Regions from separate parts of the Paenibacillus sp. GP183 genome, predicted to be linked through region 1. Evidence: riboswitches for the same ligand, from Rfam matches in the RefSeq annotation. Region 1 holds a riboswitch; the other holds the start of a gene.
What was found. A riboswitch is a leader RNA that binds a small molecule or an ion and turns the genes downstream of it on or off. The one in region 1 is predicted to bind cobalamin.
Positions count from the first base shown of each region.

Region 2: it holds a riboswitch for cobalamin, as region 1 does, so the genes downstream of both, BLV33_RS08075 (ribonucleoside-diphosphate reductase subunit alpha) here and BLV33_RS12145 (ABC transporter substrate-binding protein) in region 1, are expected to answer to the same signal.

Region 1 is NZ_FNSW01000001.1:2,446,000-2,450,216, reverse strand. Features, by position in the region: gene BLV33_RS12165 (Lrp/AsnC family transcriptional regulator) at 1-212, shown strand, start outside; gene BLV33_RS12160 (aminotransferase class I/II-fold pyridoxal phosphate-dependent enzyme) at 265-1,422, shown strand; gene BLV33_RS12155 (aspartyl-phosphate phosphatase Spo0E family protein) at 1,534-1,797, shown strand; gene BLV33_RS12150 (type 2 periplasmic-binding domain-containing protein) at 1,852-2,379, shown strand; cobalamin riboswitch at 2,450-2,662, shown strand; gene BLV33_RS30440 (hypothetical protein) at 2,619-2,750, shown strand; gene BLV33_RS12145 (ABC transporter substrate-binding protein) at 2,804-3,826, shown strand; gene BLV33_RS12140 (FecCD family ABC transporter permease) at 3,826-4,217, shown strand, end outside.
Region 2 is NZ_FNSW01000001.1:1,607,981-1,612,197, forward strand. Features, by position in the region: gene BLV33_RS08075 (ribonucleoside-diphosphate reductase subunit alpha) at 1-1,447, opposite strand, end outside; cobalamin riboswitch at 1,627-1,825, opposite strand; gene BLV33_RS08080 (glycerate kinase family protein) at 1,846-2,994, opposite strand; gene BLV33_RS08085 (phosphodiester glycosidase family protein) at 3,051-4,217, opposite strand, start outside.

The DNA of each region.
Region 1 (4,217 bases):
AATCGGTTTACCTGATGTCGGGCGCTTATGATTTGCTGGTTGAAATTGAAGGCAGAACACTGAGAGATGTGGCTTCATTCGTTTCCAACAAGCTTTCCCCGATTGATCGGGTGCTTTCTACCAAAACCCATTTTATATTGAAAAAATACAAACAGGACGGCATTATTTTCGAGGATCATGAAGATGATCACCGGATGCTGATCTCACCGTAAAGGGAGATGCGAAGTGATTAAAGAAGAGCAGCTCGGGCAGAAGTCGAGATCGATGAAGGATTACCTGTCACCGCTCGTCCGTGATATCCCGCCTTCCGGGATTCGCAAATTTTTTGATTTGGTGAGCGGCAGCAAGGATATTATTTCACTTGGCGTAGGTGAGCCGGATTTTTCAACACCGTGGCACGTCAGGGAAGCCGCTGTGTTTTCATTAGAGCGCGGCAGAACCAAATATACCCCCAATTCCGGAATACTTGAGCTGCGGGAAGCTATTGCCGAATATTTGCATAACAGCTTTCAAATCACCTATGAGCCTTCAAATGAAGTGCTGGTTACGGTTGGCGGCAGCGAGGCGATTGATCTTGCCCTAAGAGCGCTGATTGTTCCCGGAGATGAAATTCTGATTCCGGAGCCTTGCTATATTTCCTATTCTCCTATCGCTGTTATTGGCGGAGGAGTTCCGGTAGGGATTGAGACGACTTCCGAAAATAAGTTCAAGCTGACGGCTGAAGCGCTTCGCAGCGTTCTTACCCCTCGCTCCAAGGTGCTTATCCTCTGTTATCCCAGTAATCCAACTGGAGGTATCATGACTTACGAGGATTGGCTGCCCATCGCCAAGGTGGTGGAGGAACAGGATCTTATTGTTATTTCCGATGAGATTTATGCGGAATTGACTTATGATCAGAAGCATGCGAGCTTTGCCACAATGCCGGGTATGAAAGACAGAACGATTCTGGTGAGCGGCTTTTCCAAGGCGTTCGCGATGACAGGATGGCGGATGGGCTATGCCTGTGGTCATTCGGAGCTGATTGCAGCGATGCTGAAAATTCACCAGTACACCGTGATGTGCGCTCCAGTCATGGGGCAGGTTGCTGCACATGAAGCATTAACGAACGGTCTGGAAGAGAAGGATCGTATGGTAGAATCGTACAATCAGCGGCGGCGTTTGGTAGTCAGCGGCTTTCGTGAGATTGGATTGCAGTGCCACGAGCCGCAAGGTGCGTTTTATGCCTTCCCTTCTATCCAATCAACCGGACTTAGTTCCGAGGAGTTTGCCCAGCGTTTGCTGTATGAGGCTAAAGTCGCAGCTGTACCCGGATCTGCTTTTGGTCTTGGCGGGGAAGGCTTTCTACGCTGCTCTTATGCGAGCTCTGTCTCGCAATTGAATGAAGCCATAGAACGCATAGGAAATTTTATAAAAAAATTGTAAAATACTAATAGATTTTGTAGTATCCAACATGAAGAAAAACTGCTATAATTTATATAGCTTTTCTGAAGCAGTCATTTATTTCTTCGAATAACCGAAAAAAGGAGGATGAGCGTGGCTTTTCTTGATTATCAACTAAACCCTAGAAATCATATGCACCTTCGCGAAAACGATTCTGAACAGCGTTGGTTGATCAAGACAGCTAAAAGATCATCCTTAGCATCCCATCTGGAAGAAGAAATCTATTCCTTGCGCTCAATGCTGGAGCAAATGGTACTTGAAGGAAGATTGATGACTTCCGACGCTGTGATAGAACTCAGCACGATTCTAGATTCCAAAATAAATGAATATATGAAGAATTCTGCTAAGGGCCGGTGAGAAACCGGCTTTTCTTCTGCGCTTTACTTTTCAGACAGAGGGGGTGACATCAAGATGAAAGTGAATTTGAAGCTTGCATTATGGGTAATGATTCTTATGGTTCTCTTAGCCGGGTGTGGAGGACCGAAGGCGGATGTTACCATTTTCATGATGGGGCCTCAAGGGATTCCAAGTGATGGTGCACAAAAACTGCAAAGCTCTCTAGCAGCCAAGGTAGGTGCAGTTCCAACTATTGTTTTAAACGCGTCCCCCATGTTTTCAGTAGAGAAAATGATAGTAGAGATTGCCGCCGGTGAGAATGGGATTCTTATTATACCTGAAGATCAATTTCGTAATTTGGGTAAACAAGGCGGTTATGTACCGCTGGATGATATCATCAAGCCTGAGGACTATCCGACAGGGATCATGGAAATAACCGATCAGGGGAAGACGGAAAAGCATCTATACGGGATTCCGCTGGAGGATACCAAATGGATGAAGGAACAGAATATGAACGGCAAAGGGCTGTTTGCTTTTATTCCGCAGAATGCGAAGAAACAAGCAGAAGCCAAGCAAGTGCTTAAAATCATCGCTGAAAAGTAGTTGTAAGTTTTCGGCATCTAGCCTATAATCGATAGAGATTGCTAGCTCGAAGGACATTTTACAAGAATTAAATAGCTACAAAGCCGAAGGTGCTGACAAGCTTCGAACTATTCGAATCATGAAGCTTGCTGCTTAATAGGGAAGCCGGTGTAATTCCGGCACGGTCCCGCCACTGTAACACGGGAATTTCTTCACGATGCCACTGTTTCCAGCAAGGAATGGGAAGGCGTGAAGATAGCATGGCCCGTAAGTCAGGAGACCTGCCTTTTGCTGAATCGCAGTATGCATCCTTCGAGGAAAGGATCGCGTTAAATCAGAAAGCGGCAGGTTTCCCGCAAATTTCCGGTTTACCGTTCCCTCCATCCTTTTAGGTTGGAGGTTTTTTGATGTTTGGCTATTGAAATAATGGGAGGAACGGGATCAAATGAAGAAAAGCTCGTGGAATCAATTAGCACTAATCGTTCTTGCGCTTGTATTGGCAATCAGCCTGGCAGGCTGTGGAAAGAAAAGTGATGGCGGAGGAGAATTAACAGCTCCTGCCAAGCTCAGCTCGGAAGCAACGAAGAGCGCGAGTGCAACAGCAGCTCCGGCTCCAACGCCGAAACAAACTAAATTTCCATTAACTGTGAAGGATGCTACCGGCAAGGAATTTGTTTTCGATAAAGCACCCACGCACATAGTATCCGTATCTCCAGCTGAAACAGAGGCCTTATTTGCAATTGGGCTGAGCGATCAAATTGTGGGAGTTTCCGATTTTGATGATTATCCGGAAGCAGCCAAATCCAAAAAGAAAATGGGTGGCATTGTTAAGCCTAATACAGAAGCGATGATTGCGGCTAACGCAGATTTCATCATTACAGGGGTTTCCATGAAGCCGGATACTGTGGAAAAGCTTCGGGCTTTGAATCTGAATGTCTTCAAGGTAGAGCCGAAAAATTTGGATGATGCGATGGCGGATATCACTTTGTTCGGACAAATTACAGATCATCAGGAGCAAGCAGAAAAGGTCGTGTCCAAAATGAAGGCTGATCGCCAAAAGGTTGTCGATGCCGTTAAAAGTGTGAAGCCAGAAGCCAAAAAGAAAGTTTATGTCGAGTTCTCAGCAGGCTGGACGGTTGGAAGCGGTGAATTCATGGACGAACTGATCACCTTATCAGGGGGCGTGAATGTGGCTGCCGATACGAAAGGCTGGCACCAAATCAGTGAGGAGAAAATCATTCAGCAAAATCCGAATGTCATTCTATTCGCTAAAGATGCTATCGATGATAAATCCAAGAAAACACTCGATCAAATCATTCGTGAACGCAGCGGATGGAACCAGATTGATGCGATCAAAAATAACAGAGTTATAGGATTGGATGGAAATCTGCTCAGCCGACCAGGTCCAAGGCTTACGGACGGACTGCTCGAAATGGCGAAAGGAATTTATCCGGAACTGGTGAAATAATGAAGCGTAAATTGATGTGGTGGGGAGGAGCGGGAGTCATGCTCCTTCTTCTTTCTATTTTAATCAGCTTATCGATAGGCAGCGCAAAGCTTCCCATTCCGCAAATTGCCGGAATTCTCGTTAAGCAGTTGCCCTGGCTAGGAGATTATATCCCTGCAAGCTGGCCTCAATCCTCCGAACAGATTATTATGAAGGTACGGTTCCCGCGCATAGTGCTCGGTATTCTTGTAGGGGCTTCTCTATCCGTTGCCGGCGCAGCCTTCCAAGGCGTTTTGCGCAATCCTCTAGCTGATCCATACTCGCTGGGTGTCTCATCCGGCGCATCCGTGGGGGCAGCATTTTTGATTTATTTTGGGCTTCAATATGCACTGTTTGGTCAATGGACAATTCC
Region 2 (4,217 bases), 840 kb from region 1:
TGACTCGGCCGAGGTTGAGTGAGGACAAGTTGCAGACGACAAAATCCCCGCTTTTCATCTGGGTGGAGATCATCCCCTCATCGTGTGTGGTCGAAATATACTCGGAGGCGCTCATATTTTGGCAAATTTCCGTGCATAAATTGGAGCAATAAATAACGCCTTTGTGCTTATTCGGATTCGCCCGATTCACCGTATCGCGGAAAAAGACGAAGGGTGTGCCGGTTTCAAACGCGCTGGTCAAAATCTTCTTCATAATGTCGACAGCGGGAACTTCCGTCCTGGATAACCTGGTGTCCGATATACATTCTTCGTATTTGCGCTCCCACTCTTCACCCCAGCTGTCCTCGATGCTGTAGCCTTTGAGCAAGCGAACTTCATGGGGATCGAACAAATGCCAGGTGCCCCGCTCGTTTACCTTTCGCATGAACAGGTCGGGAATGCATACTCCCGGGAAAATATCGTGGGCCTTCATCCGATCGTCCCCATTGTTCGTCTTCATATTTAGAAAGTCGAAAATATCTTTATGCCACACATCCAGGTAAATCGCTACCGCACCCGATCTGACACCAAGCTGATCCACGGCAATTGCTGTATTGTTGTAGTTTTTGATCCACGGAATCACGCCACCGGCTACATTCTTGAAGCCGCGTATGTCGGAGCCCCGACTGCGTACTTTGCCGATGTAAATCCCCATGCCGCCGCCGCTTTTGGACACTTGCGCAAAGCTCTGATCCACATTGTAAATGCCCCATAAATTATCCGGGACGGTATCTATAAAGCAGCTTGAAAGCTGATGGAACGGCTTGCGTGCATTGGACAAGGTAGGCGTTGCCACAGTCATTTCCAGCTTGCTGAGCACATCGTAAAACTGTTTAGCCCAAAACAGCTTGTCCGTTTCGTTCATGGCAAGATGCATCGCCACACCCATAAACAGTTCTTGTGGGAGCTCGAGCACAGCGCCGTCATAGCCTTTGATCAAATAACGATCTGATAGAGTTTTCAGACCGATATAGTTGAACAGAAAATCTCGCTCAGGCACAATGTAACTGCTTAATTCATTAATTTCGCTGCGCGAATAATGCTCTAGTATATATTTGCCGTAAAGGCCTTTTTCGCTCAAATAAGTAAGCATTGAATAAAAGTCGCCATAACCAAAGTACCCATACTTGCGATTAAGCGCTGCTTCTTTATACAGATCGTAAGTGAGCAGCTTTGCCGCGACAAATTGCCAATTGGGCTGCTCTACGCTTGTTTTCTCAACGGCGACCTGGATCAGAGTTTGTTGAATTTCTTTGGTCGTGATGCCATTGCGAAAATGGGGAAGCAGCGCCGTTTCCAGTTCAATCACTGCACATTCCGGATAAGCATCACAGGCAAAATCAATCACACGCTTTAGCTTGGAGAAGATCAATTCTTCGACTTGCCCGTTACGTTTCACAATATCCATGAGAAAACTCCTTTTCTGAATGAGATGATCTGATAAGTCAGCAAAACAAAAGAGAAGCACTCATCCCTCACGCCTTCAAGGGAAAAATGCTTCTCCGAATTTTAAAACCATCGTACCTGCAGATACTTCGGTTTACCTTAACCATTCGTCGAAACACCTCCCTATCTCCCGTAGGTACGAACAGTGTTTTCAGAACCGGCAGGTTTCCTGGCTTCAGCTTCATCGCCTGAAAGCCGCCTTCCCAATCCGAATCGATCAGTGGCAAAATAGCTTTCCGCTCAGCTGTTACAGTGGCGGGACCGCGTCGGATTTTCACCGATAACTTCCCTTTTAAGCCTTAAGCCATTCACTTAAGGCACCTGTTCCAACAATATATAGTGTGCTTAAGCAACAATACATCAATATATTGTGCGTGTCAAGCTGGAAAATTTCAAACGAATGACCCTCTCCGTCATATTCGTGAGCAGCTGCCTTGCATTAGTCATTGCATCCTCAAGCGGCATGGGCCGGTCGATCATGGAGAAAACACTAGTCACTCCATGCTCATACAACTCTTCAATTCCCTTTCCAATAGAGCCGGAGATCAATACGACAGGAACCGCTGATTTCGAAGCAGCCTTGGCTACTCCAAAAGGGGTTTTTCCAAATTTCGTCTGGAAATCACTCTGCCCTTCTCCGGAAAGGACCAAGTCAGCGCCGCTTATCTTTTCTTCCAATCGCGTCGCCTCAATAACAAGCTCAATCCCTTTCTTTAACGAACCTTCAAGAAAGGCAGTGATTCCAGCCCCCAAGCCTCCGGCAGCGCCGGCTCCCGGCAAATCCCGAACCGACTTGCCAAGCTGTTCGTCGATGAGGTGCGCATAATGCTCAAGGTTTTGATCTAAAATAGCAATCATTTCAGCAGTTGCACCCTTTTGAGGCCCGAATACATTACTTGCTCCTCTGACTCCGCACAGCGGATTATCCACGTCGCAAGCGACTGTAAAAGAGCTTTCCTTGATCCTCGGATCCAGACCGGTGACGTCAATGCGGTGCAGACGATTCAGGCTGCCTCCGCCAAACGGCAGATCTTCTCCAGCAGCATCGACCAATTTGGCACCAAGCGCTTGAGCCATTCCAGCTCCGCCATCATTGGTGGAGCTTCCGCCGATACACAAAATAAACTTGCGGCAACCGCGGTTTAACGCATCGAGAATCAATTCGCCCGTTCCGTACGTGGTTGTCAATAAGGGGTTGCGACGGTTAGCATCGATCAAGTATAACCCGGATGCTTCCGCCATCTCAATGACAGCCGTCTCCTGATCTTGCAAAATGCCGTATCTTGCAAGTACCGGCTCACCTAACGGATTTTTCACTGTTGCTTGAACCAAGTGTCCGTTCATCGCATCGACCAGACTTCGAACCGTTCCTTCTCCTCCATCGGCCATAGGCACTTTAATAATGGCTGCATGCGGTATCACCCGCCTGATGCCTTCCTCCATTGCATCACAAGCCTCAATGGCCGTTAAGCTGCCCTTGTAAGAATCCGGAGCCAATACAAATTTCATACGCTGTCATCCTCCATAATACGTGATTAACTGTTATTAACTGAGCCCACCGCACATTATGGCTTCGCAGTCGCTGAGCTTGTCTTCCCATCGGTTAGCGCACCGCTTGCAGGACTTGCACTTGAGCTTTGGCTTAGATTTGGAGTTGGGCTTGGCTTAGCAGATGGAGCATCGCTTGTCGGTGTAGAACTCGGCCTAACGGTTGGCTTCGGATCGGAACTCGACTTGGCGGGCGATGTATCCGGTTTGGTTGTCGGCGAGCTCTTCGGTGTCGCTCCGGGAATCTTGCTTGGATCATTGCTCACCTGCGGACTATGGCTCGGAGTCGGCTTCGGTGATGGAGTGCTGGAGTTAAGCAGCCCTTTGGCACGAAGATCAGCTTGTTCCTTTTGAAAGCCAGGATTGTCATAGGCGCCGCCTGCGTCAATCTTCGTTAAACCTGCCCACATATTATCCGGTTTATAGCTGCCAGGATCAGCGAAAACCAGGAATCCGTCGGGCAATCGACGTTCACCGTAACGGCTGGCAGGTTTGGTCTGCAGCTTGCCGTCTGAGACTAACTCCGAAGATGCTCCTCCATCCAGAAAGCCTGCATTCATGCAGCCCTCTGCCAGGAAGATATCCTGGACTTCCTTCAAAGTGGCTCCCATACTGTAACCTGGCTGGCGTCCATCAATGACGAGAAAGATGACTGTTCCATTCTTCGTCTGGCATAGAGCTGTCCTTGGGTCGCGTCCCGCCCCGCCGTCACCGCTGGTGATAAGCCCCTTGCCGTCTTCAATAATTCGTGGTTTCCAGTAGGCAGCATCGGTTACACCATCTTGTATAAGTTCATTTATGGAATATAGACCAAGCTTGAGAATGCCATCCTTGGTAAATCCCACAACGTGCTGTTTGACACTGCCGTCATATTCAGTAATGATGACCTTGCCGCCTGACATAAGAAAGCCGATGGGAGCAAATCCATTGCCCAAGCCTTGCGGATCATCAAACGCGCCGCCGTTCACACCTGCGATCGCTCCCGTCCTATTGACCATGTCGGTGATCTTCTCGCCCTCTTGCTTATGGCTGGTCGTCACGAGGCGTATCGTCCTTGGATCATAGACGTACATTTTTTTCCCTCGCCAGGTCGGTGTACTGTGAGCTTCATCCTGAATGTCTACCACTTTGACTAATTCACTAGCCGTACGTTTACGGGTATCCGGCTTGATTAAGCCGTCAGT